2 regions of the Streptococcus dentalis genome follow, and region 2 is predicted to be linked to the other one. Evidence: predicted binding sites of a transcription regulator. Region 2 holds the regulator's gene; the other holds the start of a gene.

Region 1 (15,549 bases), 360 kb from region 2:
GAGGTTCAAGCCAACTGCAAGGATAATATTAATTCCGATTTGTTCTAAAATTTGGATATAGAAGAGATTGAGCACACCCGCTGCAACCAAGACTTGGATCAAGGCAAAACCTGCGACCAAAAGACCAAGCCAGACTAAATTCACTTTTAAATTTTGTTTCATGGCTTACACCTTCTCTTTCACATTTTTACCGAGGATACCTGCTGGACGGATGAGCAAGATCACAATCAAGATGGCATACACAATGGCATCACGGAAGTCTGAAAGACCGATCGCTGTAGCGAAGGTTTCCAACAAACCGATGACAAATCCACCTAGGGCAGCACCTGGAATGATTCCGATCCCTCCAAGAACGGCTGCGACAAAGGCTTTGATCCCTGGTGTCATCCCCATCAAAGGCTCGATCGAGTTGTAATACAAACCGATCAAAACACCACCAGCACCTGCCAAGGCTGATCCCAAAGCAAAGGTAAAGCTGATCGTACGGTTTACGTTAATCCCCATCAATTGAGCCGCATCGCTATCAACAGATACAGCCCGCATGGCTTTCCCCATCTTTGTCTTTTGGATAATAAATTGAAGAGCGACCATCAAGAAAACAGACACTCCCAAGATCATCAACTGAATGTTGGAGATGGAAATCGGACCGAAGTTGTAACGAACCGTGTGAATAACTTGAGGGAAGGAACGGGTATTGGCACCTACGAAGAAGACCATCCCATATTCGAGCAAGAAGGAGACACCGATGGCTGTGATCAAGGCAGCAATCCGAGTCGAATGACGAAGCGGACGATAAGCCAGGTATTCAATCACAACCCCTAAAATAGCTGTCCCAACCATGGCTAGAAGCAAGGCTACAAAGAAGTTCACTTTCCATGAATTCAATAAGAAATACCCCATAAAGGCACCTACCATGTAGATATCCCCATGGGCAAAGTTGATCAATTTGATAATTCCATACACCATGGTATAACCAAGGGCCAAGAGTGCATAGACACTTCCCAAGATTAGACCGTTCACTAATTGCTGGAGCATTTGAACCATCCTTTCTAACAATAAAGAGCGAGGCCAGGAATTTTTATTCTCCCAGCCTCTTGTACAAACAACAAATGATAATTATGGTTTAACAGACTCAACAGATTTGACTTTACCATCTTTCAAGCCAATCATAAGAGCTGATTTAACCGGATTGTGGTTCTTGTCGATTGACATTGTACCAGTCACACCTTCCAAGTCTTTCAACTTCGCAAGGTTGTCTTTTAATTCGACAGAGTTCTTAGCACCTTTAGATGCTTCTGCAACCATGTAAACTGAGTCATAAGCCAAAGCTGCGAACATTGAAGGTTCTTCGTCGTATTTCGCTTTGTATGCTTCTACGAATTTCTTAGCTTTATCAGTCATTTCACCTTCAGTAGAGAATCCAGCTACGTAGTAGATATCAGTAGCTGCAGCAGGTGTTGCTTGTTCAACGAATTTAGCATCGCTAAATCCATCCCCACCAATGATTGGTTGTTTGATTCCCATACCACGTGCTTGGTTTACGATTTTACCAGTTTCAGTGTAGTACCCTGGAAGGACAATCGCATCGAAGTCTTTGTCTTTGATTTTTGTAAGAGCAGCTTGGAAGTCTGTATCCTTAGATTGGAATGTTTCTGTTGCTACGATTTCACCTTTGTAAGATTTCTTGAAGGCTTCAGCAATCCCTTTCGCATAGTCAGATGAGTTATCGTAGTAAAGAACGACTTTCTTCGCTTTCAAGTTATCCGTTGTATATTTAGCAATGATTTTTCCTTGGAAACTATCGATGAAGGTTGCACGGAAGAGGTAATCTTGACCTTTTGTCAAATCATCTTGAGTTGCAGATGGTGTAACCAATGGAACACCTGCTTTACCAGCATTGGCAACGGCTGCTGCAGTAGCACCTGAAGTTGCAAGTCCTACAAGAGCGTTCACTTTTGATTGAGTGACAAGGTTTGTAGTGACTGTAGCTGCTTCAGCTGTTTCAGATTTGTTATCTTTATCTGTGACAACAATCTTCTTACCGTCAGCTCCACCCTTAGCGTTGATTTCATCAACGGCCAATTGAGCACCTTTTTGTTCAGCACTACCGTAGGCTGCTACTTCACCAGTTTTTTCAAAGTTAAAACCGACTTTTAGTTCCTTGCCGATTTCGTTACCAGTTGTGTTTGAACCTGAAGTAGAAACTTCACCACAAGCAGCAAGAAGAGCGACACTTGCAATGGTTAAAAATGAAAGAGCAAATTTTTTCTTCATTAGTAATGATCTCCTTAAATGAATCTTAAAATAAATACATTAAGAATATACCGAATTATCTGACAATTGTCAATAAAAAAAGCGCAATCCATCAAATGATTGCGTTTTCTAACCTTCTGTGACCAAAGATGGGATCTCCAATCGTTGCAAACTCCCCACAAAATCTGTATCTAAATCTTTAAGATGGCAAGGCAAGACCTTTTTGACATAACGTTCTTTCTTTAAGTCTTCCATGACTTGATCGGCCTTGTCACTGTCCACATACAATTGGACATAACGGCATTTCTTAGAATGGTACAAAACATCTCCGACAGATTGTAATTTTTTCCCGTCTCGATTGTAATACAATTTAACAATTAAGCCTGTTCTTTCTTGTTTCTCAAACATAGTCAATCCCTTTCTCGTTCTGTTACTAGTATATCAAATTTCAAGAAAAAGAACTACTCTTTTATGAGAGCAAAAAAGAGAGTGGGACAGAAATCGGTAATTCGTTAGAATTCGATTTCGTCGTCCCACCTCCGCACAGTTGAGTAGGGCTGTAAAAGCTGATGAAATCAGCGTAGTAGAGCCCACTCAACCACTGCGTTTTGCTCGACAATCCAAAAATAATTGAGAGGCTAGGACTTTTGTCCCAGCCTCTTGACGGACCTTCCCACAGGATGGTTTAGCCCAATTTATTATTGGCCATGATTTCATCAATAAAGCCATATTCAAGTGTTTCTTGTGCGCTCATCCAATTGTCACGCTCCGCATCAGCATGCACTTTTTTAATGGATTGACCTGAATTTTCCGCAAGGATTTTTTCCAAGTTATTCCGTGTTTTGAGCAAGTGTTCTGCTGCAATCGCCATATCGGTTTGTTGGGTACCACCACCAGTACCACCCATTGGTTGGTGAATCATATACTCGGCGTTTGGCAACATGAAGCGTTTGCCCTTCGCACCGCTTGAAGCGATAATAGTTCCCATAGAAGCAGCCATCCCCATAACAATGGTTTGGACATCTGACTTGATAAAGTTCATAGTATCTACAATGGCAAGACCTGCTGAGACAGAGCCCCCTGGGGTATTGATATACATATAGATATCTTTTGTATTATCTTGGGCATCCAAGAAGAGCAATTGAGCGATAATGGAGTTAGCCATTTGGTCCTCAACTGGTCCTGTTACCATGATAATTCGATCTTTCAACAGACGGGAATAAATATCGTAAGAACGTTCTCCACGACTGGTTTGTTCAATAACTACTGGAATCATCTATTCTTCTCCTTTAGTATCCATTCATTCTCACAATTCGTGAGGTTCAAAGTATATGTGCTATTATAAACCAATGGTCAAAAAAGGTCAAATCTTAAGCACCTTTCGGACGAATCATGAATGGTTTCTTATTTGGTACCGAATAAACGGTCACCTGCATCCCCAAGACCAGGAACAATATAGCCATGTTCATTCAAATGATCATCGAGGGCTGCTGTAAAGATATCAACATCTGGGTGAGCTTCTTGAAGAGCTTTCACCCCTTCTGGCGCTGATACCAAGCAGACAAATTTGATATGGCTAGCACCACGTTTTTTCAAGGAATCAATCGCCAGAATAGCGGATCCACCCGTAGCAAGCATAGGGTCTACTACAAAGATACGACGTTGATCAATATCTTCTGGCAATTTCACCAAGTATTCAACTGGTTTCAAGGTTTCTTCATCACGGTACATCCCGATATGGCCAACCTTAGCAGCTGGTACCAAACTCAAGAGACCATCAACCATCCCAATCCCTGCACGAAGAATTGGGACAATAGCCAATTTCTTACCCGCGATTTGTTTTTGAACGGTTTTGGTAATAGGAGTTTCAATTTCAACATCCTCAAGAGGCAATTCACGCAACACTTCGTAGCCCATCAACATAGCAATCTCATCTACCAATTCACGAAAGGCCTTCGTAGAGGTATCTGTACGACGAAGAATAGATAATTTGTGTTGAATCAGTGGATGTGTAATAACTTCTAGTTTTCCCATTTTTGAGATCCTTCTTTCTAAGCTGTTATTATTCAAAAAAGAGCTATGATAAAAGTGGAGTCAAGCTCTACTCTTTCTTTCAGTCCCTCTTTAATACTCACAGCACATGGAAATCTTCATTTCCAACTTTACATTCGTCTTATTATACCAAATTTTACAAAAAAAAGAGAGCCCTTACACTTAATTTTTTAAGTTCGGACTCACTCTTTCTATCAATCAATTATAACCATTCTTTGTATTTCTTAATATAGATACGTTTGACAACCGTCACACTCAGCATATAGAGGACGATAATCGCAAACAATAGAACAAAGTACAATCCATTTAGTTGGCTCAACTTCAAGATAGAAGCCAAAGGACTATATGGAAGGGAGGTTACAAAGAAGGCCGCTGCTAGAGTCGTCACCACGACTGAGAAGGCTGGACGACTTTGGATAAATGGCAGTTTTGGTGAACGCAACATATGGATAACCATGGTTTGAGACCACATAGATTCGATAAACCATCCAGTTTGGAACACCATGATAAAGGCTGCTGCATCTGCTGCTCCATGGTTGTAGCCATGACCTAAAATCATAGGAACAACAAGGAAGTAAAGAAGCATGTAGGTAATAATATCAAATACTGATGAAATTGGACCGATCCAGGCCATAAAACGCATGATAGAGTTTGCTTCCCAGATACGAGGTTTCTTGAGGAATTCCTTGTCGACATTGTCAAAAGGAAGGGCGATACAAGAAAGATCATAGATAAGATTGAGCACAATTAAATGAACAGGAGCCATCGGAAGGAAAGGCAAAAAGATGCTGGCAAAGAGAAGAGAAAAGATGTTCCCGAAGTTAGAAGAGACCGTCATCTTGATGTACTTGGTCATATTGGCATAGACCTTGCGGCCTTCAACCAAACCTTTTTCAAGGACCATCAAGTCCTTATCTAGAAGGATGACATCTGCCGTTTCTTTGGCAATATCAACAGCTGTATCCACGGAGATCCCAACGTCTGAGACCTTCATAGATGGAGCATCGTTAATCCCATCTCCCATGTAACCAACCTTGTGGCCATTGTTCTTGAGGCTGAGGATGATCCGCGCTTTTTGATCTGGTGATAATTTGGCAAAGACCGTTGTTGTTTCCACAACTTGTGCTAACTCTTGGTCAGTCATCGTATCGATTTCGCTTCCCAAAAGAATCCGCTCGACATCTAGTCCTACTTTTTCACAGACAGCTTGGGTGACCTTTTCATTGTCCCCAGTTAAGATCTTGGTGGTTACGCCATATTCTGCAAGAGCTTTGATAGCGGGAGCTGCAGAAGGTTTTGGTGGATCAAGAAAGGCAAGGTAACCGGTTAGGATCATGTCTCCTTCATCTTCAACACTAAAGATGTCATTTTCGTCCAAGTCAGTTTTGTAGCTGACTCCCAAAACACGAAGACCTTGTTCATTTAATTGAGCAACTTCAGCGAGGACCTCTTGACGGACTTCATCTGTCAGTCGTTTAATCTCTCCCTTGTACTCAACATAAGTCGATACAGAAAGCATTTCTTCCAAGGCACCCTTGGTCACCATGCTGACCACACCGTCTTCGTCTTTGACAATGACACTCATGCGACGACGTTCAAAATCAAAGGGCAATTCATCAATCTTATGGAAGGTTTGATCCAGATCGCGAACAATCTCATGTTTCTTGGCTTCTTTCTGGGTTCGATTGATAATCGCCCGGTCCATCAAATTTTTTAGCCCGGTTTGGAAATAGGAATTCAAGTAAGCCCGACGAAGAACTGATAGATCCAATTCGCCATGGATATCAAGCGGATACTCCAAAACGATTTCATCTTGGGTCAAGGTACCTGTCTTATCTGTACACAAAATATCAATAGCCCCAAGGTCTTGGATGGCATTGAGTTTTTTGATAACGACTTTTTCCTTGGCCATGATGATGGAGCCCTTAGCTAGACTCGCGGTAATAATCATCGGCAACATTTCAGGAGTCAAACCAACCCCAACGCTGAGGGCAAAGACACCCGCTTCTAACCAGTCACCATCTGTGAGGCCATTGATCACAAAGACAACGGGCACCATCACTAACATGAGCCGAATCAAGAGCCAAGAGATGGTATTCATTTCTCTCTCAAATGAGGTTGGTTCGTCATAGGTGTTGATGGTTTGCTCAATAGCTCCCATCATGGTTTCATCCCCCACGACCAAGACCAAAGCTGTCGCCCGTCCGGAGATGACATTGGTTCCCATAAAGGCCAAGCTCTCACTCTCCAAGAGACTCTCTAGATTTTGACTGTCGGCTTTTCTGAGACAAACCTTTTCAACAGCATCACTTTCCCCTGTGAGACCAGATTGTTGGACAAAGAAGTCACGGGAATCGATCAAGACCACATCAGCTGGAATCATATCGCCGGCACTCAGTTTGATCACATCTCCTGCGACGATTTCATCGATCGGAATTTCTTGTTCTGATCCATCACGAAGAACGGTCGCTGTATTGACAATCATACGTGATAAGTTGCTAGCTGCTTTGTCGCTCCGCAATTCTTGAATGAAGCGGATACCACCAGAGATCAAGACCAAGGTCACAATGATGATGGAGGTCGTTGGATCCTGTTCACCTGGTTTTGCTAGCCAGACATTAGTGATGAAGGAAACCAGCGCAATGACCAACAAAATCACCGTAAAAGGATTGATAATCGATTCATAGATCTTTTTGATCATGGAATCTTCTTGACCTTTTGTGATGACATTTTCGCCATAAATATCGCGGTTTTCTTCTACTTGATCGTCAACTAGACCAAGGGCACTGGTTTTGTAGGTGGCAAAGGTGCTTTCAAGTGGTTCTTGAAGAGCAGCAATGAGTCTTTCTTTATTTGTTTGCATTGGTATCTCCTTTTTCAATCAGGAGCCAATCACTTTTGGAGTCCCTATGACACAAATCAGCGATTGGCTGGTTCGGTGCGGTTCGGGATGATCGTCGATTTGTATCATAGCTCTCTCCTTTCTCTCTTCTTGGTAAGGCATAAAAAAGAGTCCTACCCTCGATCGGTAGGACTCATGAAACTCGTCATTTATTTTTCAATCAAAACTCTCAAAAAACTGACCGTCCAAGCTTTAGCTCCACAAGGCAATGAAATGAGCTTAGTCTTGACCTTTGCGATCAGGACTGTTGACCAACGAGTAGTGTCTCCACTGCTTTGCGGTAGTCATCCGTATCCTTGTGGTAGCCTCACCTACCGTATTTCGAGTTTATTGTACTCCTTCACTTACAGAAAGTCAACACTTATTTGTGAAAAGTTTCCACCAAGCGTTTGGTGATTTCTTCAATGAGGGTGAAGGGAGCTGCCACATTGAGGCGGGCATGCAAGTTTCCTTCTTTTCCAAAATCTGTTCCACGGTTCAAAATCAATTTGGCTTGGTCATGAATTTTAGCATGCAGCTCATCATCGGTATAAGGATAGGCTGAAAAGTCCAACCAAAGAAGATAGGTGCCTTGGGGTTTCATGACACGAATTTTGGTCTTTTCATGCAATTCATCTACCACATAGTCGATGTGTTTTTCAAAGACTTGCTTGAGCTCTGTCAACCAAGGTTTACCATGGCGATAAGCCGCTTCTGTTGCAATATAGCCCAAGCCTGAGATTTCATGTTGGTTATTGGCCAATTGCCGTTGTTTAAAAGCCGTACGAAGCTTTGGATTTTCAATGACCACATAGGAATTTTTTGTTCCTGCAATATTGAAAGTCTTAGTTGCACTGGTTAAGATCAAGCTGAAATCTTTAAAGCTTGGATCAACCGTATTAAAGCTGGTATGACGGTGGCCAAACAAGGCCAAATCTTGGTGGATCTCATCTGAAACGAGAAGGACACCATGTTTTTGACAGAGGCGGCCGATTTTTTCCAAGACTTCACGATCCCATACACGGCCTCCAGGATTGTGCGGATTACACAAAACATAGAGTTTCACCTTTTGCTCCACAATGTCTTTTTCCAGCTGATCAAAATCAATTTGGAAAAGACCATCCTTTTCAACTAATGAATTTTCGATCAATTTTCGACGATTGAGTTTGACACTTCTGGCAAATGGAGGATAGACCGGTGTATTGATTAAGACAGCATCCCCTTCCTTAGTAAAGGCTTGAATAGCTGTTGAAATAGCCGGAACAACGCCTTCGATAAAGACGACAGCTTCCTTGTCAAAGGAATAGCCATGTTCTTCTTTTTCCCAATCAAGGATAGACTGGTAGAGGCTATCCGATGCATAGGTGTAGCCGTAGACCATTTGGTCTGCATAGCCGATCACCGCTTCTCGTACTTCTGGAATGACATTAAAATCCATGTCCGCGATCCAAGCTGGAATGATTTCTGGATCTGTCTCTGTTTCTTTCCACTTGTAGGTATGGTGGGGCAAGCGATTCGGTAAAGTCGTGAAATCATATTTGGTCATCTTAAGCCTCCAATGCTTGTTTCAAATCTTCAATCAAATCATCTGCATCTTCGATTCCGATGGACAAACGAAGAAGATCATCTGTCAAACCGTATGAATGGCGAACTTCTGCAGGAATGTCCGCATGAGTCTGAGTGGTAGGATAAGTGATCAAGCTTTCAACTCCGCCAAGGCTTTCTGCAAAGGTAAAGACTTGAAGGGAATTCAACAAGTTAGGAATTTTTTTCTCATCTTGAATTTTAAAGGAGACCATTCCACCTTTTCCAGTGTAGAGGACTTCTTTGACCTGAGGGGAGGTTTTCAAAAACTCTACCACCTTGCGAGCATTCTCTGTGGAGCGCTCCATCCGAATAGAAAGCGTCTTGAGACCACGGATCAAGAGATAGCTGTCAAATGGTGAAAGAACAGCACCTGTCGTGTTCAAATTGTAAAAGAGTTTGTCATACAAGTCTGCATCATTTGTCACGACAACACCAGCCAAGACATCGTTGTGACCAGCTAGGTACTTGGTTGCTGAATGAAGAACAATATCCGCTCCCTCTTCAATCGGACGTTGATAGATCGGGCTATAGAAGGTATTGTCCACCACGACTTTGGCACCTTTTGCATGGGCCAATTTGGCTAAACGAGCAATATCAAATTCCAACATCAATGGATTGGTTGGTGTTTCAATATAGAGGACATCCACCGGATCATGATCTAGATGGTGGATCAGTTCTTCTTCTGTATTGGCATAGGTGAAAGAGAAACGACCTTCTTGCTCTTGTTGGTTAAACCAGCGGAAAGAACCGCCATAAAGGTCACGAACGGCTAAGACTTTTGAACCAACTGGGAAAATGCTAAAAGCAAGCACAATAGCTGACATTCCAGAGCTTGTCGCCAAAGCATAGTCTGCACTTTCGATAGCTGCCAAAGTCTTCTCAGCTGTTGCGCGTGTTGGATTTTTCGTACGGGTATAGTCAAAACCTGTAGACTGACCAAATTCTGGGTGTTGGTAAGTCGTAGAGAAATGCAAAGGAGTCGTCAAAGCTCCTGTTGCTTTATCCGACTTGATTCCTGCCTGTGCCAAAATCGTATTGATATTGCGTTTTTTACTCATATTGCCCTCCGATAAACATTCAATCTAACTGATTACTATTTTATCACTATTATGAGGAGAGCGGTTTTCCCATTTTCAAGACCTAGCTATAGTTTCAAACTATAAGAAAAGGCTGGGCACTTTTTACCCAGCCTTTGATTTATTTAATCCGGAATTTTTGTCTGAGACGTGCAGCTTGACCTCCGATAAAGCGGTCAAAATACCGTAGCCATAATCCTAAGGCTCCATAAATAGCAACTCCTAATCCGCCAATGACGATGATATAAATCATGCTCGATACACGGCCATTTGGTGGGAAAATCCAGCCCAAAATCAAACCGGCGATCAAGACTCCAAGTAGCATCACCACAGTCAGGATAGAACCAAGTAAGGTCCGCTTGAAGACGATGGTTCGATTAAACTGAGTGATAGTTTGGATCTCCCGATACATGAGGACGATTGGCACCATTAATGCAATGGTCGTTGACAAAAGTGGCCCGTAAGAACGAAAGACCAAAATAAATGGAATTTGTAGGACCAATTTCACCACTACACCATAAAGGAAGTAGCGAATGGCCTTGCGATTTTGAAAGAGGGCTTGAATCATCGGAGACAAAACTGTGTAAAGACCGAGAATTACGGTCTGCAACATCGCTACGGTGAAGAGTCCTAAGGCCAAGCCATCTGGTTGCCCATAGAAAACCGTATAAAGTGGTTTTGCGACTGCTACTGCACCAAAGGTGGCTGGAAGCAAGAAAGCTAGCAACATGGTCAAGTTATCCTGTACGAGCTTCCCAGCTGCTTTTAGGTCCCCCTTCACATAATTCTCTGTCAACAGAGGAATCCCAACTCCCCCAATCGAAGTCGCTACCGCAATCAAGATCATGGTGATTTTGTTTGGATTAGCAGAGAAATAACTAAACATGACCAAGAGCTGCTTTTGACTATAGTCTGTGAACCAAGACATGACATTGATAAAGGTCATCTGGTCAACAATTTGGAAGAGCTGAATGGCGGAACCAGTGATAATAAAAGGAATGGCCTCACGAATCGTATCGATCAAGAGAGCCCGAGTATCAATCCCTTCACTTCCCTCTTGCTTTCTAAAAATAGAAGAGAGCAAGCCTGTCTTTGCAAGGTAATAAAAGAGCACCAACAGGCTCGCTCCCATACCGATAAAGGCCGCAAAGGTCGACTGCGTCACAGCCTGCACATAGTCTCCTGAGCCAATCTTCATAATGAAGAAGGTCGTGAGCAACATCCAGATGACCCGGATCACTTGTTCAGCGATCTGGCTAATGGCGTAAGGCTTCATGTTGTTAAAACCTTGGAAAAATCCCCGAATGACACTCATCGAAGGAAAGATCAAGACAGCCCAAGAAAGGCTCTGCATGATCGGAATCAACTCTTTTCCCCCACCTGAAAGACTCGCAAAAACAGGAGACAAAAGATACATGAGGATGGCAAATCCTAGGCCTAAAATTCCCATGAATTTTAAGAAGCCCCGAATCAAAGCAAAGCTATGGTCGGCTTGGTCCCGGGTATTGTATTTGGCTACTTGCTTGGCAACAGCTACGGGTACCCCGGCTGTCGAAATCAAGAGAAACCAAGCATAGATATTGTAACCCATTGTAAAAAGACCATTGGCTTGTGGCCCATATTTTCCCATCCAAATATACCAAGGAATAATATACGCAGCCCCTAGCAAACGGCTGATAAAGTTGCTGGCTGTCATCCAGGCAGTCCCGCGTAGCATCTGGGCTTGCTGGTCATTTTGTTCGTGACTCATTGGTGTCCTCTTTCGTTTCTTCTTCTCTTCATTATAAACTTTTCCATGACACTTGTAAAATAGGGACTTTAGGTTTACAATAGTTTTATGATTACAATTGAACAAACCCTCAACATTTTAAAACATGACCAAAATTTCCGAGAAATTCTAGTAAATGGTGAATACTACTACCATCTAGAAGGAACAAGTTTTGATGCTATTAGCTATGATAGCCGGAAGGTTTCTGCTAGCACCCTCTTTTTTGTCAAAGGGGCCAACTTCAAAAAAGAATACCTGGAACAGGCTATTTCTAATGGACTCGGCTTTTATGTCTCTGAAAAAGATTATGAAGTTGGTATTCCTGCTATCCTCGTCAATGATATCAAACAGGCCATGAGCTTAATTGCCATGGAGTTTTATGGGCACCCTGAGAAACAATTAAAACTATTGGCCTTCACAGGGACTAAGGGAAAGACAACCGCGGCCTATTTTGCTTACCATATTTTGGAACAAAGTCACCGACCAGCTATGCTGTCTACCATGAATACGACACTGGATGGTAAAAACTTCTTTAAATCGACCCTGACAACGCCAGAGAGTTTGGATCTTTTTGCCATGATGGCTGAGGCAGTAGCCAATGATCGGACCCACCTGATTATGGAAGTTTCCAGTCAAGCTTATTTGGTGAAACGGGTTTACGGTCTGACTTTTGACGTTGGTGTTTTTCTCAACATCAGTCCTGACCATATTGGCCCGATTGAACACCCAACTTTTGAGGATTATTTCTACCACAAACGTCTCCTCATGAAGAATAGCCAAGCCGTTGTCATCAATAGCGATATGGATCATTTCCAAGTCTTAGCGGACCAAGTCGCAAACCAAGACCACGATTTTTATGGAAGCCAGTCTGAGAATCAAATTAAAGACTCTAAGGCCTTTAGCTTTTCTGTCACTGGCAAGCTGGCGGGAGATTATGATACCCAGCTCATCGGTCACTTCAACCAAGAAAATGCTGTGGCAGCAGGTCTTGCCTGTCTTCGTCTAGGTACGAGCCTCGAGGATATCCAAAAAGGAATTGCCAAGACGCGCGTTCCAGGCCGAATGGAAGTCTTGACTCAGAAAAACGGCGCTAAGGTCTTCATCGACTACGCCCATAATGGAGATAGCTTGAAAAAACTGCTCTCAGTTGTCGAAACCCATCAAACGGGGACCATTTCACTGGTCCTTGGATCAACTGGGAATAAAGGAGAGAGCCGTCGCAAAGACTTTGGCTTACTCTTAGAAGACCATCCTGAAATCCAAGTCTTCCTCACAGCGGATGATCCCAACTATGAAGATCCCTTGGCTATCGCTGAAGAGATTAGCAGCTTCATCACGCGCCCTGTTGAGAAAATCGCAGATCGCGAAGAAGCTATTCAGCTGGCTATGGCAACAACCAGCAAGCCTGAAGATGCCGTCATTATCGCCGGAAAAGGAGCTGACTGCTACCAAATCGTCAATGGCGTAAAAGAAGAATATCCAGGTGATGCCGCCATCGCTGAACGTTACCTATAATCAAACGAAAGAAGGCTAGGAAAATTCTTAGCCTTAAAATGTAGATAACTTATTTTAAAGTAAAAAAGTTAAACAATACTACAAAAAAATGAGTTCTATTTTTTAAATCGATTTAAGAAAATACCGAAACTTTCCGCTGTGAGAAAAGTGTCTGAAACAATAACGTTTCAGGCACTCGGAATTATTGAGACCTTAGGCTCAATAATTAGTCATGGAACTTCAAAGAAGTTCGCTGACGTCCGTACTCACTTAAGGAAAGTTTTTAAGATGACTTTGTCTTCAATCCGAGGCTAGGAAGTTTTCCTAGCCTCTTTCTATTGTTTGATAAACATCAGTCTTTCCTTGTCCAAGTCCACTGCTAATTCATATTTGCCTTCATCATTTTTGCGGATATAGCCTAAGATTTCTAAACTATCGACAAAGATGTCCTTGCGCTTTTGCTGGACTACTTCTTTTTTGAGGAACTTGAGCAAAAAGCTAGTCATATACTTAAGAGCATACTCGGGATTGACATCTCCCAAGATGGCATAGAGCTTTTCTTGCTCCTCTGTCAAAGGGTATTGGTGTTTCACCTTGTAGAAGTAATTGGAAAGGGTCTGTGCATTTCGCTCGAAGTCCGTCTCCTCTATGAGAATCGCTTCGTTGGTAGTATTGCGGAGTTCTGTTTGGAAGACCTTTGCTTTTAATTCTTGATAAAATGCACTGTCCTCTCGGACAAAGACCTCTTGATCCAAGTCAACAAGATCAGCTGACTTCAAGAAGGGCAGGTTGAGGGTGTAGCGTTTATTTTCTCGAAGGATGAAGCCCGCTTTGATATACTCCTCCATCAGCTTATCCACTGGTTGATCTGGAAATTGGGCCTTGATTTGCCGCAGGATCACATCGTCGTGCTGATCCAAAAAGTTGATCAAGTCCTTGAAAAATGGCTGACGTGTCAAACGTGTAGGATTAATGATTGTAATCATCCAAATACCTTTCTTTAAACTGTAGCTGTGGTGATTGGGCTAACTGACTTGGATTGGTCCCGGGCTGATCCAAAGGAACCGCTAGACCAAGCTCTCTGTAGTAATCTTCCCAAAACGGACTAATCTCCTGCTCCTCATCTCCAAACTTCATGGGAATGGTTTCAAAAATAGGAAGTAGTTCAGCGATGAACTGGGAACAGTAATAACCAACTCCATCTGGATAAAAGGACGCATTGTAGGGAGCCCCTAAAAGACTCTCTGCCCGCTTTTTGACGTCTGGACAATCAATCTGCGCATAGCGATAAAGGTCATAGACTTTTCCGGCTTCGAAGAAGTCTTCAGGAGATTGGGCAAGGACGCCACCTTCCACCGTGGCATGATAAATGGAACCGTCCAAAAAGATGGCCACATGGCTATAGTTGCCAGTAGATGCCTGGATAGCTTGTCCCATTTCTGTATTTTCACTGACAAAAATCAAATCGCCCGTCTCTAACATGATCTCCTCCTAGCAAAAAAGGAGTCGAAACTCCTTTTAACGATGGATTTCCCCACCTATCATTATGCATTAAAGCTTTCTGTCAATTGAGGTACCACTTGTTTCTTACGTGAAACGGCACCTGGAAGGAAAGCGTGATTGTTTTCAAGTTTGAAGTTGAAAGCTGCTTCTACCTTGTCCATGTTGGCACCAAGAGCCAAAATTTCTGAGTTTGAGTTGACGATGTCTGTAATCATCAAAACAAAGTCTGAGTATCCGTTAGCTGCATTTGCTGCTTGGATGGCTGCTTCGATTTCAGCTTGGCGTTCCAAGACTTCAGCGATATCAACTGTATTCACTTGAGCCACACGAACGTTATTTCCGTTCAATTCAAAAGTCTTGGCATCGATGTCGATCAATTCTTCTGCTGATTTGCTTGCCAAGTTGGTACCAGCCTTGAGCATGGCAAGACCGTATTCTTCCAAGTTCACACCTGCCAATTCAGCCAATTCAGGTGCAATCACCTTATCAGATGGGTGAGTTGTTGGAGATTTCAAAAGAAGGGTATCTGAAATCAAACCTGAAAGCATCAAACCAGCGATTTCTTTTGGCACTGCTACACCGTGTTCTTTGAACATGCGGTACACGATAGAAGATGCTGATCCAACTGGTTCCAAACGCATGTAAAGTGGGCTGGCAGTTTCAAAGTTAGCCACACGGTGGTGATCCACTACACCATATACTTCTACTTCAGCGATATCTGAGACAGATTGTTGGAATTCATTGTGGTCCGTCAAGATGACTTGTTCTGCACCTTCTGCTTTAGCTGATGTGATAACGCGTGGTGCTTCCACACCAAAATAGTCCAACACGAAAGCTGTTTCTTCATTTGGAGTTCCAAGAGCCACTGCTTCTGTATCCAAACCATAAGCTTCTTTTGCAAGATAAGCAAAAGCTACAGATGAGCCAATAGCATC
Region 2 (15,549 bases):
AAATTACGGTCAAGGTCCTTGGGACTAGCTCACTCGGAGCCATCATCACCGTGGCAGATACCAAGGGAAATGTTAAAGGCTACGTGCAAAATCCTGGAGTGGATATCAAGAAGACCGCAACTGGTGAAGTCCTGGTGGGACCATTTGTCGGAAACGGAGAATTCTTGGTCATCACTGACTATGGTACGGGAAATCCTTATAACTCCATGACCCCTCTTGTGACCGGTGAAATCGGAGAAGACCTGGCCTTTTATCTGACGGAAAGCCAACAAACACCATCTGCAGTTGGACTCAATGTCCTTTTGGATGACGAAGACAAGGTCAAGGTGGCTGGTGGTTTCTTGCTCCAGGTCTTGCCAAATGCCAAGGAAGAAGAAATCGCGCGCTTTGAAAAACGCATCCAAGAAATGCCTGCCATCTCCACACTGTTGGAGTCCGAAGACCATATTGAAGCTCTTCTTGCCACTATCTATGGGGATGAACCTTTCAAACGCCTCTCTGAAGAAGAACTTCGCTTCCAGTGCGACTGCAGCCGTGAGCGTTTCTTGAACGCTTTAGCAAGTCTGCCAGCTAGTGATCTGAAAGAGATGAAAGATGAAGATCACGGTGCAGAGATTACCTGCCAATTCTGCCAAACACACTACCACTTTGACGAAAATGACTTGGAGGAACTCATTCGTGACAAATCTTAATACACCTTTTATGATTGGGAACGTCGAGATCCCAAACCGGACGGTCCTCGCACCTATGGCCGGAGTGACCAACTCAGCTTTCCGGACCATTGCCAAAGAACTGGGGGCAGGGCTCGTTGTGATGGAAATGGTCTCTGACAAGGGAATCCAGTACAACAATGAAAAGACGCTTCACATGCTCCATATCGATGAAGGAGAAAATCCTGTATCGATCCAACTCTTTGGAAGTGACGAAGATAGCCTGGCACGCGCAGCTGAATTTATCCAAGAAAATACCAAGACCGATATCGTCGATATCAACATGGGTTGCCCGGTGAATAAAATCGTCAAGAACGAGGCTGGCGCCATGTGGCTCAAGGACCCAGACAAGATCTACTCCATCATCAATAAGGTTCAATCCGTCCTTGATATCCCCCTCACTGTTAAAATGCGGACGGGTTGGTCGGACCCTTCTCTAGCAGTTGAAAATGCGCTCGCTGCTGAAGCCGCGGGTGTCTCTGCCCTCGCCATGCATGGACGAACTCGGGAGCAAATGTATACGGGTCATGCGGACCTTGAGACCCTTCACAAGGTTGCACAAGCTCTGACTAAGATTCCATTTATCGCAAACGGAGATATCCGTACGGTTCAAGATGCCAAACAACGGATCGAAGAAGTCGGTGCCGATGCGGTCATGATTGGTCGCGCTGCTATGGGCAATCCTTATCTCTTCAACCAAATCAATCACTACTTTGAAACAGGAGAAATCCTGCCTGATTTGACTTTTGAAGACAAGATGAAGATTGCTTACGAACATTTGAAACGCTTGATCGATCTCAAAGGTGAGCACATTGCCGTTCGTGAATTCCGAGGGCTCGCCCCTCACTACCTCCGTGGTACCTCAGGTGCAGCCAAACTCCGCGGCGCCATCTCCCAAGCTAGCACTCTGGCTGAGATTGAAGAACTCTTACAATTAAAAGCATAGAAATACAAAAAGCGAGGCTGGGACAAAAGTCCTAGCCTCTCAATTATTTTTGGATTGTCGAGCAAGACGCAGTGGTTGAGTGGGCTCTACTACGCTGATTTCATCAGCTTTTACAGCCCTACTCAACTGTGCGGAGGTGGGACGACGAAATCGAATTCTAACGAATTACCGATTTCTGTCCCACTCTCGTTTTTATAGATTATCTGTTTGCAGGCCGAGTTGTTTGACTCTGGCGGTGTAGTAGGTCATGATCAAAAAGAGGTTGGCTGTGATCAGCCAGATGGCCCATTGGTGAATGAAATGCATGAGGATGGCCACGCTAATCGCTCCCGCAACAAAGCTTCCAACAACAATCCCGTAATTCATGGCCTGACGCCGATACTCGTCCAAATCTCCCTTTCCTCGAGTGATTCGGTACAAGGCCGTCAGCATCTTGCGATAATTTCCGGAAGTCATAAAGATCACATAAGGGTGATTTTCGATGAGGCTTCCTGTAAAGGTCAACATCATCATCCCTGTCCCAAAAGCAATAAAGGGAACTTCTATAGGTGGTATGACAGACACCAAGGGAATCAGGAGTGTCACCACAAACAAAGGAATTAACATCTTGGTCCGCCAAAAGGCTGTCTTGCGATACTCTTTGATATGGAGGGCAACCAAAAAGCCGATCGAGAAAAATAGAATAGATGAAAAACGCATGATGGTATTTTCGACACGAGGATCGTGCCAATCAGCGATGAGAAGCAGGAGGTTTCCCGTTTGGGTCGCGACCAAACTCCGATAGTGCATGTGGCAAAAGACATCGAGGCCTCCTCCGATAAAACCAAGCAGAGCCCCCATCAATCGTGTATTTTGTGGTAAAATTATTTTTTCTTCCATAGTCTTGTCTCTTTTGATCTCAATTATGTTTATTATACCACTTTGCACACAAGTGGAGCAGGAAAAATCAGAAAAAGCCCTTCCGTTACTAAAAGTAAGGGAGGGCTGGTAGAATGAACCCCGCTCGATCTACTGTTTTAAGCGATAGGTCTTGCGTGGTTTTTTCTTAGGTACCCGCTTGACGCCCACTTCTTCTACGAATTCTCCGAATTTTACGAGGAAGTTATTGCTAACGATGGGACGTCCTGGATTGATCAAATTGACCAATTCGGTTGCTTCATAAACGGTGAAAGGCTCCTCTAACAGATAGAGGAAGGTTGGATTCCAGTCTAAACGCCCCTGAATCCGCTTGATCGATTCTTGAATGATTTGATAGTGGTCAAAGGCAAAATCAGAAGCAGCTAAGGGTTCTCCATCGAGCAAACACTGGGATTTTTTGAAATCGACATCGAGAAAAACGACTTCCTTGGCATCGTCCCCTGCACAGGCTAAATCTACTGCTTCTGCTGGCAGATAGACCAGATGGGCGATGGTAATGACCCAGCCTCTGGGGTCCCGCCCAGGGGTGGAAACGGTCATGAGCTGCTCCACCTTATTCACTGGCAGATCGAGCCCGACTTCTTCTTTAACTTCTCGGATGCAGGCATGGGTCGCATCTTCATCCTTGTTCACAAAGCCCCCCACCAAGGCGAGGCGGTGTTGATAAGGGTGGGCCTTGCGGCGAATAGCTAAGAGCTTGAGCTTTCCTTCAACAAAACAATAAGCCACCATGTCCGCTGTGACACTTGGAGTTTCATAAGTCGGCAGGTCTTGCTCCTTGTACCACTTGAGAAAGTCTACTTCACTAGCGACCGTCTCAAAATACTCTTTCTCCGTCATTCCTGCTGGAATTGAGAGACTTGCCATCTAAGCCACCTCCTTCTTGAGGGCTTTGGTCCATTGGTACCAGCCCACTAAACTATTGAGCGTGTAAACCCAGTACATCCCTTGAATGTGAAGACTCTGATCCCACCAGAGATAGATACTAAAGACGTTGGTCGCAATCCAGAAGATCCATTGCTCCCGGTAAAGGCGGGTCATTAGGAGCTGGCCGACCCCATTGGTCGCATCGGTGATACTATCGCGGAAAGGGCGAGCGCTATGGATGCTCTGATACGCAAAGCCCATACCAATCCAAATCACAGCACACAAGGCCAAGTAGCGCATCCACTCAATCAAGTTCAATTTCTTGGCTTCAAAGTGAGATTCTTCGACCTTACCTTGATCATTGATCCGATTAGAGAGCCAAACATAGAGACCGATCGGTTGCATGATGAAGAAATAAAGTGTTGTCAGAACTTCCCCGTAGAAGTTCTTATTGAGGGCTAAAACGAGGTAGATCGCTGAATTCACTGCTCCAAAGAGGTAGTTACTAGCACGCCCTTCGGCAACCAGGATGACGCAGACAATGCCTGTCCAAGAGGCAAACAGTCCCAGCCAATCATGCTGTCCTGTACGATTGGTCCATTCCAAGAGGAAGGTAACGCTGGAAAGAAGCAGGAGATAGATCCATTGAAAGGCCGTGCGTCCTACAAAAAGGTCCTTCCATAGGAGTTTCATAATATTGACAAAGCCTTGCTTTTTCGCTTCTTGGTGAACATTTTTAAAGTCTTGGCTAAAAGTTTCGAATTTTTCAGATAGGTTTTTCATAAGCTGCTCCTTAGTCGGCTTGGTAGATGGCATCGATCACCTTCTTGGCTTCTTCGTAGTTGCCGAGATAGTCTGATGCGAGGAAAGTGGTCGGAATGTTCCCTAGGTATTGCTGACGCAATTGGTCTAGGTAATTTGAAAAGCTGGTGCGGATCTCTTCGTCAGCCATAGTCATGTCTCGGAAACCATCATTGACATAAGAGCCGATCGGCTGGACAAAGAGGATCAAATCCCATTTTTCTTTGGACAGAATACTGACAAAGAGGTTGTCGAAGGTATCGGTCATGCCGGTATCCTGGCCTTCGACCTCCATGTAGTAGTCGTAATAACCCTTGGTTACCAGGGAATTGGTATCGGCGATGACAAGACCTCGATTGGCACTACTATCGATGAGCTTGGAGGTTTGATCATACTGTCCTAAGAGTAGGTAATAGTAATCTTTGGGCGTGAGCTCATCATCGCGAACATTGTTTTTTATCTGGTATTCACGGGCATACTCCAGACTAACAGGTGCATCGTAAAAGCGAGCCAAGTCCTTTGCAAGGGTCGTTTTCCCGTTGCTGGCGCTCCCCATGATCAAGACTTTTTTCGTGAACTGGCGACGGAAGGGCTGAGCGATGTATTTCCAGTATTTGCTTGGATTTTCCCGGATCATGGTAGCAGAGATTCCGAAGCGACGCTCTTCTAAGTGAACTTCAAACCCTCTAGCTTCCAACTCTTCCTTATAAGCTTTCTCCCCTACATAAAAGATCAACTCTTCTGTCTCTGTTTGATACTGGATGGTATCTAGGGCTGTTTGTAACCAAGGCTCCCAGCCCAAAGGATAACGAGGAAGTTCTGTCTCATCTAACTTATAGACTTGGGTCAATTCATCATTTGAGAAGGCTTCGCGGATATAACGGAAGCGTTTTTGTAAAGTCAGTCCCACTTCTTCACCACGGTCCCCTTCATAACCGGAAACGATGACACGAACGCGATCACACTGACGCTTGGCCCGCTGGATCAGGTCAATATGCCCTTGATGAAGAGGCGCAAAGGTTCCAAAAACCAGGGCAATTCTTTCTTTTTTCATACCGACTCCTTTTTATAATTTTTTATAAATAGATTTTCTTTATGTTTTTATTATAAACTATATTTTCTATCTGTCAATAGTTTTTTATAAAAAAATATATTTTTCTTCAAGTCAACAAAAAAAGATCTGAAAAGAGAAGCTTATCTTTTCAGATCCTTTCAGATCTTTCGAATTTTATTCACGAGTGAGGGAGTGGCTGACACCGTCTTTCAGAACTGTCACACTGGATACAGAACCATCTTTTCCAACTACGATATCCAAAGTCGCTGCAGAGCCATCTCCTGCCGAGAGATTAGCATGGTAATGGCCGTCATCCAAGGTATAGTTATACCCGCTGATGCCATAGGCTACTGGTTGACCCCCAGGCAGTTGGATAGTCACTTGACCACCTTTGCCAATCGTCACACCTGTGTCACGTTTATCAGACCAGTTCCCAGCTGCTGCAGAGAAATCCCCTGCTGCTACAGAATAGACTCCCTTGTATTGGGCATTCTCCGTAGCAGAGGCTTGTTGCTTAGCCTGGGCATGACCATCTTCTAGACTTGGCAATTTTGCTTTCGCTGGTGTTGCTGGAGCAGCTACTTCTTTTGTTGCCGATGCTCCTGGTGTCTCTGCTTTTGCTGGAGCAGGAGTTTGACTAGCTGCATCTCGGTTGGTCTTGCTACCAACGCTATGGTTTTCTTCTGATTTGCTATCAGAGGACGAAGAGGCAATCGGATCCTTACTAGTAATTACTTTTTTCTTAGAAGAGGAGCTGGTTTGTTTGACTTGACTGGTCTTTGAACTGCTTGCTTCTGAAGTTTTTTCTTCTTTATTCCCGCCACAAGCTCCTAGGAAAAGAGTAGCTGTCAGAGCCAGGGCTGCTAAGGAAATGATTTTTTTGTTTTTCATAACAGAACCTCTATTTGTAATATTTGTAATATTTTGTAACACTATTGTAACACTGCTGTGTGAGGCTGTCAATAGTTTCTCAAATAAAAAAGTGAAAGTTGTAAGAAGTTTTAGGTAAGTTCCTACACTTTAGCAGAAAATAAGTCGGACAAACTGTCCAGCTTTTCTTATTTATACACTTCTTGATAGAATTCGATCTTGTCTCCTTTTTTAACGGTGGTTTCAGTGGCACCTTTTGGAGCCATTTCACCATTGATCTTGTACATCCAGTAAAGGCCTTTGGATTCATCTTGGCTGTGACCGTCAATCGAGGTGATCAGGCCATTTTTTTCTTCAATCTTGTAGTTGGCTTTGAGCACTTTCATAAGGTTGCTCTCTTCTGCCACTTTCAAGGTTTTTGATTGCGCTTTCTGACCTTCTGGCGTCACACTAATCGTAATCGAAATTTCGTTTTTCTTGGCAACTTCTTTGCTAGAAGCAGTTGTTTGATTGTTTGTACTATGAGACGGAGCGCAACTCGCTAAAAGAAGAGCTGCAAGTAAGGTCATCAAGCTAGAAATGGTTTTTTTCAACATAAAATCTCCTAAAGATTTGATAGATAATGGGATAGAAAATGATCGTCGATAGAGCATGGGCAAGGTTAAAACTAAAACCATTGACCAAAGCATAGGTCCACCAAGGAATATGGTACATCAAGGCATAAACACTATCGATCAAGACCCCATAAGCAAAGGACAGTAGGCCCACAAAAAGGACCTGAAGGACAAAAGGCAACCACTTGTAACTGATGCGCCAAATGACCATCAAACAGCCAAAGGCGACAATCTGAAAGAACACAATCAGGCTCATCCCCAGGAAAAAGGCGGAGACAGACATGGTGATCATCATCACAAGAAAAGCAAAGCTATACCCTTCAAACATCACCAATAGAAAAAAGATGGCCGAAATAGGTTGGACATTTGGAAAAGGGGCAAAAGCCTGACGTAGAGCGACACAAAGGGCCGCCAAAAGCGAAATACGGGTTAATCGCTGAAGCGTCATGACGTCCTCCTAGACAATCTCAAACTTGATCGTTCCAGCTGTCGTTCCAACCTTGATCGTTTGCCCTTCTTGGGCTTGCCCTTTCAGCAATAGCTCTGCTAGTTGATCCTCCACTTCGGTCTGCAAGACACGACGGAGTGGGCGAGCTCCCATTTCTGGATCGTACCCTTTGGTTGCTAGCAACTTGAGCGCTGAAGGCTGGAATTTGAGGGTCATGCCTTGTTCAGCCAAGGTCGCGATGAGCGGTTTGACCATGACTTTCACCACCTGCTGCATGTCCTCGCTTGAGAGACTATGGAAGACCACCTTTTCATCAATCCGGTTGATAAACTCTGGACGATAGGTCTTCTTCAACTCTTCAAACATGCGTTTTTCCATATTGGCTTGGTCAAAGCGAATATCTTTGGCACCAAAGCCAACGGTCTTATCATCCCGAAGGGCTGTTGCTCCCAGGTTTGAGGTCATGATGATAATGGTATTGGAGAAGTCAATCTTCCGGCCTTTGCTATCGGTTAAGACTCCGTCATCCAAGACTTGCAAAAGGACATTGAAAATATCTGGGTGGGCTTTTTCCACCTCATCAAATAAGAGAACTGAATATGGTTTGTTGCGGACTTTCTCGGTCAACTCGCCTCCTTCTTCGTAGCCCACATAGCCTGGAGGAGCTCCGTTGAGGCGACTGGCCGCGAATTTTTCCATGTACTCACTCATATCAAAACGGATGAGGGCCGATTCATCATCAAACAGAACTTCCGCCAAAGCTTTGGCTAACTCTGTTTTTCCGACACCGGTAGGTCCTAGGAACATGAAAGAACCGATCGGACGTTTATTGCTACGGATACCTGATTGATTGCGTCGAATAGCCCGACTGATACTTGAAACGGCTTGGTCTTGACCAATCACGCGCTTGTGCAATTCTGCTTCTAAGTTTAGGTACTTCTTGGCATCGGTTTGGGTCAGTTTTTGAGTTGGAATACCAGATAATTGGCTCAAGGTCACCAAGACATCTTGGTCAGTGACTTCTTTTTTGTAGACAATGGGAGCGGCCTCTACTTCTAAGAGCTGGGTTGCTTTCTTCCACTTGCCATCCATCAAGGCCCGATCCAAGGCGGTCAACTCTTCTTTTACGTGACCATTGGAATCTCGGTTTTGTACAGTAGCTGCCGCTTCATCCAAGAGATCAATGGCTGAATCTGGCAATTGACGGCTGGTCAAATAGCGGTGGGCATATTTGACAGCTGTTTCGATCGCTTCATCGGTAATGGTCACATGATGGTGGTCCTGGTAGGTCTCTTTCAAGCCTTGGAGAATTTGGATGCTATCTGCAACACTTGGCTCTTCAATGGTGACTTTCGCAAAACGCCGAGAAAGGGCTGCATCTTTTTCGATATGCTTTTGGTACTCATCTTGTGTCGTTGCTCCAACTGTACGCAAGGTTCCTCGTGCCAGGGCTGGTTTTAGAATATTGGCTGCGTCTAAGGTCGAATCAATACCGGATCCTGACCCCATAATGGTATGCAGTTCATCGATAAAGAGAATCACGTGACCGTCTTCTTCGATGTCCTGGATGATATTGTTCATCCGTTCTTCAAAGTCCCCACGGAAGCGCGTCCCTGCAACGACATTCATGAGATCCAATTCAAGAACACGCATCTGTGCGATTTCAGCTGGAACATTGCCACTAGCGGCCCGCTGGGCCAGACCTAATGCAAGGGCGGTTTTTCCGACCCCTGCCTCTCCCACCAATACAGGATTGTTCTTCGTCTTGCGGCTGAGGATTTGGATCATGCGTGAAATCTCTGCATCCCGACCAATCACAGGCTCAAGCTGGCCTGCACGCGCCATTTCCGTCAAATCACGGGTATAATCTTCAAGACCTCCACTGGTGCTTGGGGGCATGCCCATCATATTTCCCATGGTTTGGCGGTTAGGATTTTGGGCCCGATAAAGGCTCCGAATGGCTTTGATATCATTCTTGTCCCAGCCTGCCTTGTCTTCTAAATTCTTGCGAAGAGAGGCAATAGGAACTCCCTTGTCTTGCTCTGTAAAGGCAAAGCCGGCAAACTCCATGACTTGGCTCGCTAAGGTCCCACGGTCTGCTAGAAGAGAGAGGAGCACATGCTCTGTTCCCAAGGTCTTGGCATGAAGAACCTGGGCAATCTCCCTTGCGTGCTTCATAATGGCTTCCATCCGATAAGAAAATGGGAAGATTTCATACCGATTGTCGCTTTGAAAAGCTTGGCCTGTAATATGCTCCGCTGCATCCTGAAACTCATCGATCTGCATAGGATAATCGTTCAGTACAGAACCTGCCACGCTATAGGGATTATTGGCCATAGCCGTCAAGAGATGCCAAGTATCTAAGGTGTTCCCCTGATAGTGCCCTGCTAGTATTTGGGCCGCTTCTATACTTTCTAACAGTGCTGTTGAATAGTTCATCTAGTCGGTATTTCCTTTTCTATCTACTTGTTGAATGATTTTTTTCAGCATCGTTGCTCGTAGGATGAGAGCATCTCGACCTAGGACCTCATCGGAGGTTGTCGCAAGCAAGAGCTGAGCCTCACGTTTTGTCAATAATTTTTCTTCATAGAGCATCTGGAGGATATCATTAAAGACCTGCTGGCTGATGGCCTCTCCAATATTGGCTGCCAAGCCTTGGAGCATCTGATGGTGATCTGAAAACTGGACCTTGCCAATGCGGATATAGCCACCCCCACCGCGCTTACTTTCTACAATATACCCTCGGCTTTCGGTAAAGCGGGTCTTAATGACATAGTTAATCTGACTGGGTACAACCTGAAAGACATCGGCTAACTCACTTCTTTTGAGCTCTGCCATGCCAGCTTGAGCCAGCAAGGCCTTGATATAAGCTTCAATGCTATCAGATGTGTTCTTATTTGCCATGATACTCCTTTCTGACTTGTTTTTTTCTAGATGGATGCTCTGCTCTTTGGTCCATAAAAAATGGCCTTGGAGTGTTCCTTCTCATCATTGACCTTATTTGACTATTATACAATTTTTACGGCTGTAAATAAAGCAAAGACTCTATGGAAATAGGAATCTCTTAAGGAAAGGAGAAAAATAAGGGAGTAGGAAAGAACTCCTAAAATTGAAAACGGTTGAAAAAGTTCCCAAAACCTTTTCAATTTTCCCACCCTACATAACTTCAACAGTCTGAGAGACTGTTGAAGATTGAGAATGAAGAAAATATTGTTTCCGCCACCATAGGTCGTCTTTGGAACTTGGAAGGTGTACATAAACTTAGGAAACTTGCTTCGCAAGCCCTATCTGCCACCTCATAAGCAGTACTTTGAGCACTCAATCATTGCGTCATACAGTTATTTCTATCAAACAGTGAAGGCTGGACAGTTTTTGTCCAGCCTTCACTATCATGCATTTTCGGTTCTTGGTCATCCACTGCTTTGCGATTTTTTGGCAGCTAGTCCTCGTTCATCACTTGGACTGTCAGATCTGGAATAAAACCGACCAGGCTTCCCTGATCTGGATGCAACAATTTGACCTTAAAGTCATAGACATCGTTCGCTTTTCCAACAAAATCAAGGGTTGGGACTTGGACTGTTTTTTCCGTTTCGCCATCTGCGAACTCAAGGGTGACGTTGGTATCTTTGTAGACCTTGCCATGAACCCCTGTTCCTGGTTCTGTGATCAATTTAAGACTAGCACTTCCTTTAGAGCCACCTTTTCTCTTGACGACGACTTGCGCTGGGTCGCCTTTTTTAACAGCTAGGGTTGGCTGAGCAAACTCAAAGAGACCCTTTTCTTGGTTATTGAGGGCATAAATCCCTTCCGTTGCGATCGCATCTCCCTTGCTATTGACCAAGGTCAAGGTGTGAGATCCTACTGCCAAGTCCGGTGTTTCATAGACCTTTTGGCTACGTTTGCGGGTTGGGCTTTGGGTATTGACCGTCGCTAGCTTTTGGCCATCGACATAGATATCCATTTCCCCATGACCAGGGTCGACAGTTGCGACCACATAGGCCTTGGTGCCCTCAAACTGATAGGTTACGGAAGCTCCCTTTTCCTTGGTCCACATAGAGGTGCCTCGAACGCCTTCTCCCTCTTCATTCCATTGGCCATTGGCCCGCTCAGCTGTCCGGTCAGAATAATAGGTCAAACCAAGCGGATAGCCATCGGTTTCTTCAATGCTAGCTGGCGTCTTATAGACAGAGACTCCGTTCAAGATTGGAGTAGCTTGGGCATCGGTGATGGACACCCGGATATAGCGACTATCAACCGGTTGCCCTTTGATCAAACGGCGGTATCCTACGGTTGAGCCAGCCCCATAAGGAACCCATTGGCCATTCACTGCCACATCAATGGTGAAAGCAGAAATCCGTTGGCCTTTCTCGATCGTTTCCTTGAGCTCTACTACATCAAAATGTTGCTCTTTTCCAAGGTCGAGCACGAAAGAGCCGGTCTTAGCATCATCGGCAGGTGCCCAACTGGTCTTTTCATCGCCATCTGTCAAATGGCTAGCTGCGTAATGCGAATTGCGCCGTGTCGAGTCAGCTTCTACCAAAGCGCCCGCCGCATAGTCCACGCTGTAGAGTTGATCCAAAGTCTGGCGGAATTCTTTCAAACGAGCCACATCGGCGTCCTCAAACTTCCCATCTTGATTGGGTGGAATATTGAGCAAGAGTGGCGTCCCACGACCGACAGATTTGAAGTAAATGTCCATCAATTCACGCAGGGACTTAGGCTCTTGATTGTCATGGTAGAACCAGCCAGAGCGAATGGAAACATCCGCTTCTCCAACTGAGTATTGTTTCCCTTCTGGATCTCCATGGTTGAGATAGCTATTGGATGGATTGTTGCGAATCTTATCCGGATTGACCTTATGCCAAACTGGATCTCCAGCAATTCCCTTTTCATTTCCTATCCAGCGAACATTGGTGGGCTCAGCTGAGAAGATAGCAATATCCCCTTGGGCTTTACGGATGGCGTCAAACCACTTATCGAAGGTATAGGTTACTTTTTGAGCCCCATCGCCACGCGCTCCATCCATCCAGACTTCAACAAATTTGCCTTTGTTTCCATATTTAGGATTTTCAAGGATTTCTTTGAGCTGGTTGAGATAGTATTCGTTGTATTGGTCCTCTGTATCCACATGGTAGAGCGGGCTGTGAGCATCCCAAGGGGAGAGGTAGACCCCCATATCCATGTCATACTTGCTAGCAGAAGCCGAAACTTCGGCTAGGATATCGCCTTTTCCTTCCTTCCAACCACTTTTGGCAATGGTATGGTCGGTGTATTTAGAAGGGTACAAGAGGAAACCATCGTGGTGCTTGACGACCATGATGGTCCGTTTGAAGCCAGCGTCTTTCAGGGTTTTGATCCACTGATCGGTATCCAGATGCTCTGGATAGAAATAATAAGGGTCTTCTTGCCCATCTCCCCACTCACGATCGTAGTAGGTGTTCATCCCAAAGTGGATGAAGGCTGCCAGTTCTCCGCGATGGTATTGCATTTGGGCCTTGCTAGGAAGCGGACCGTAATCCGCAATCTCAGACTCCTCATCTAGAGAAGCGACTGGTTGGGTTGCTTCTGTCCCTTGGCCAACTGTGCGATTTTCTTTCTCACTAGTAGCTGGTGAGGGCTGTTCTGATTCTTCTTGGTGCTCGTTCATAGTTTTCTCCTCCTTTCCTTGATGATCGACATCGCTCGTTTCAACCCGTTCTTCACGTGGTTCACTATTCTCAGCTTATTCCTCTGCGTAACTGGTAGTGACACCTAAAAAACAAGTCGCTACGACTACCGAGCAGACGCCTACTGAGAGTTTACGAATGCCAATCTTATCAAATAATCTTTTTCTCATATTCTATTCCTTTATGTCACCAGGTAAAGAGGGTGGGGCTTCCCCATCCTCCTTCTTTTACCTGTGAACTTTTCACCGTTTTTTGCTAGTTTCTCTAGCTGTTTTACTTGGCCTTATTGGCTCTTTTTTTCTGATCGTCCAGCACAGCACTGGCAAGGCCCGCCGCTAGGATTCCAGCAACGAGGCTTGCGACACTTTCTTCCGTTCCCGTATTTGGTAATCTACCTTCGGAAACTGGAGCAGCTGAAACTGCTGGTGTTTGAGCTGTTTTCTCGACTTCCTTCCCTACTGCATCCGTCCCTTCCTGGCGTACCGCTTTGACCTCAAGAGATGTTTGAGGAGTTGCGGTAGCTACTGGTCCTTCTGAGACATGAGGACGCTCTGGGTCCGGAAGCGGTTGTGGATCTGGTTGTGGCTCTGGCTGTGGCTCTGGTTGTGGAGTGTCTGGAAGTACTTCTTTTGTGCCCACCTCTGTGATTTCTGCCACTGGATCTAGCTCTACAAAGGCATCCAGTTCCTTCCGGCTTTCCACACCATTTTCTTGAGAGACTTCCACCAAGCGCAATTTGCGGCCTTTTTGACCTTCTTGAACCACACGTTTCTCACCTTTTGGAAGTTCCACATTTGGACGTTCTAAGCGTTCAAAGTCCATCTCTTCTGGCTCAATCACCAACTCTGGTTTGGTATGGACCAGATTCTTAACTCCTTCTTCAGGAATGGCCGAGCCTGTAGGTGCTTTTGCGGATAGAGAAAGTTGATATACTTTTTCAAGCTTGCCATCTTCTGAGACAACCTTGACAAGAACCGGAGCATTGGCACTTTTAGCATCGATGACCGTAACGGCTGTTCCATTCTTGCCTTGTGCTGAAACGATTGGACGGTCTCCCTCATACTCTAGATGCTAATCTGTCACATCCGGTTTAAAACCTTCTAGGTCTTTGCCATTCACTTGGATCGTGACATCAGTTGTTGCCTGGGCCTCTTCTGTTGGGGCATAGGCACTCAATTCAACGATTCCAATTCCTTTTAGATGTTCATCACGGACCATTCTTAAACGGATGGCTTTGGTTCTGGTTTCGTTGAAGCTGAGGTTAGAGATATAACCAGGTTCAAAGGCATAATCCAAACTATACGGGATTTCTTCCCAGTTAGAGGCCTGGTTAAATGGATGATCTGGAAGATTTTTCAGATTGCCATAATCATCTGGGACATCAAAGTCTGGACCAATGTAGCGTTCAAGAACCGTTTTCGTTGGCAGACCTGTTTCCTGATCTGCAAAAAAGTCGACCGCTACTTTATTGACCAAGCGCTCTGTTACTTGACCATTTTTCTTGAAGATGAGACCAGCAAACACTTCTGTTTGATCCGGCTCTCTCTTCCAGTTGGTCCAACGGTAGTACTCGTTGTAGCCACCATCATTGATGTAATCGATATAGTCGATTTGATTTGGATCGAGATCGTTTGTTTCACTAGCAAATGCTCTGGTATCCTCTGCATTGTAGTCACGGTTCACAGATAGGATTTCTCCTGTCTTTTCGGACACACGGAGGGTCAGCTGAGCTGTCAAATCATAGCCGAGGACCTTTCCTTCTAACGTGAAGCTGCCTTCATGAGAAAGTGCATCAGCTGGGATAGCCTGCCAGTCCACCGTAAGTTCCTTGCGTTCGTAACCTGTGTCCCCTTTGAAGTAGACACCTATGGTAGATGGTAGAACCAGATCTTGACCGACTTTCACAAAGCGGCTACCTGCTTCCACTGCTACTGGAGCAGCTTGTTTCAGTTTTTCTGCATCGCTTGTGAGATGGAGGCGGTATTCTTGTAAGATGGTGCCGTCTTCCGCTTTATGGATGACACGGATTGGCTCCCCTTCATGGACGCTTGGGACAACCGTTGCAAGGCCGTGATGGCTGGCTGTCGCTTCCACTTGTGGATAAGCCCGATCACGCGCATCGATGTAGTAATCGGTCACACTTGGGTTGACACCTGGCAATACATCGCCATTGACGCGAATGGTCACCTGGCTCTTTTCTTCTGCCGCAACCTTATTGGCAAAGATCTGAATCTCTGAAATAGAGCTTCCACGTTTGCCTTCTGGCGTCTTCATACGGATACGAACAGCATAGGTGTAGACTTTATCAAAACTGAAATGATTCATCTTACCAGCTGCTACCGGTTCTTCAACGGTTAGGTTGCTGACTTCTTTCCAGTTAGCTGGATTGTTAAATGGATGGTCTGTTTCGTCTTTAACACGATTTGGATTGTTTGGAACCGTTGGGATTTGTTCCCCTGTATAGTACTCAATCACATACTCACTTGGAGCGCCAACGCCGTGGTCTTCATGGAAACCAACATGGAGGTTGTCCACTGCTCGCTTAGTCAAGATACCAGAATCCCCAAACAAGATACCGACAGAATCTTCCGCATTATCACGGCCCCAGTTGGTCCAACGGTTAGCTGGAGCATCGGTAAAGGAGATGACCTTATC

Evidence for each region. Region 2 encodes CtsR, which represses protease genes until heat stress. Its sites were predicted from a motif close to TTGGTCAAAAAAGGTCAAANA; they were not measured.
Region 1: SM121_RS04430 (ATP-dependent Clp protease proteolytic subunit) is a predicted target of CtsR. The motif match lies at 3,603-3,623, and genes of this name have one in related genera.

Annotation. Positions count from the first base shown of each region.
Region 1 covers NZ_CP139418.1:915,852-931,400, reverse strand. The annotation lists gene SM121_RS04450 (branched-chain amino acid ABC transporter permease) at 1-162, opposite strand, end outside; gene SM121_RS04445 (branched-chain amino acid ABC transporter permease) at 166-1,035, opposite strand; gene SM121_RS04440 (ABC transporter substrate-binding protein) at 1,117-2,274, opposite strand; gene SM121_RS04435 (DUF2129 domain-containing protein) at 2,383-2,661, opposite strand; gene SM121_RS04430 (ATP-dependent Clp protease proteolytic subunit) at 2,939-3,529, opposite strand; gene upp (uracil phosphoribosyltransferase) at 3,658-4,287, opposite strand; gene mgtA (magnesium-translocating P-type ATPase) at 4,508-7,168, opposite strand; M-box (ykoK) riboswitch at 7,376-7,533, opposite strand; gene SM121_RS04415 (MalY/PatB family protein) at 7,569-8,732, opposite strand; gene SM121_RS04410 (cystathionine gamma-synthase) at 8,734-9,831, opposite strand; gene SM121_RS04405 (putative polysaccharide biosynthesis protein) at 9,971-11,599, opposite strand; gene SM121_RS04400 (UDP-N-acetylmuramoyl-L-alanyl-D-glutamate--L-lysine ligase) at 11,687-13,132, shown strand; gene SM121_RS04395 (DUF1803 domain-containing protein) at 13,447-14,097, opposite strand; gene SM121_RS04390 (YiiX/YebB-like N1pC/P60 family cysteine hydrolase) at 14,081-14,593, opposite strand; gene SM121_RS04385 (manganese-dependent inorganic pyrophosphatase) at 14,656-15,549, opposite strand, start outside.
Region 2 covers NZ_CP139418.1:552,942-568,490, reverse strand. The annotation lists gene hslO (Hsp33 family molecular chaperone HslO) at 1-692, shown strand, start outside; gene dusB (tRNA dihydrouridine synthase DusB) at 679-1,656, shown strand; gene SM121_RS02855 (YoaK family protein) at 1,849-2,535, opposite strand; gene SM121_RS02850 (NUDIX domain-containing protein) at 2,665-3,441, opposite strand; gene pnuC (nicotinamide riboside transporter PnuC) at 3,442-4,224, opposite strand; gene SM121_RS02840 (AAA family ATPase) at 4,235-5,296, opposite strand; gene SM121_RS02835 (hypothetical protein) at 5,471-6,187, opposite strand; gene SM121_RS02830 (DUF4430 domain-containing protein) at 6,355-6,762, opposite strand; gene SM121_RS02825 (ECF transporter S component) at 6,740-7,228, opposite strand; gene SM121_RS02820 (ATP-dependent Clp protease ATP-binding subunit) at 7,238-9,667, opposite strand; gene SM121_RS02815 (CtsR family transcriptional regulator) at 9,668-10,132, opposite strand; gene SM121_RS02810 (alpha-L-fucosidase) at 10,668-12,875, opposite strand; gene SM121_RS09755 (YSIRK-type signal peptide-containing protein) at 12,951-13,064, opposite strand; gene SM121_RS09720 (LPXTG cell wall anchor domain-containing protein) at 13,168-13,716, opposite strand; gene SM121_RS02805 (Ig-like domain-containing protein) at 13,966-15,549, opposite strand, start outside.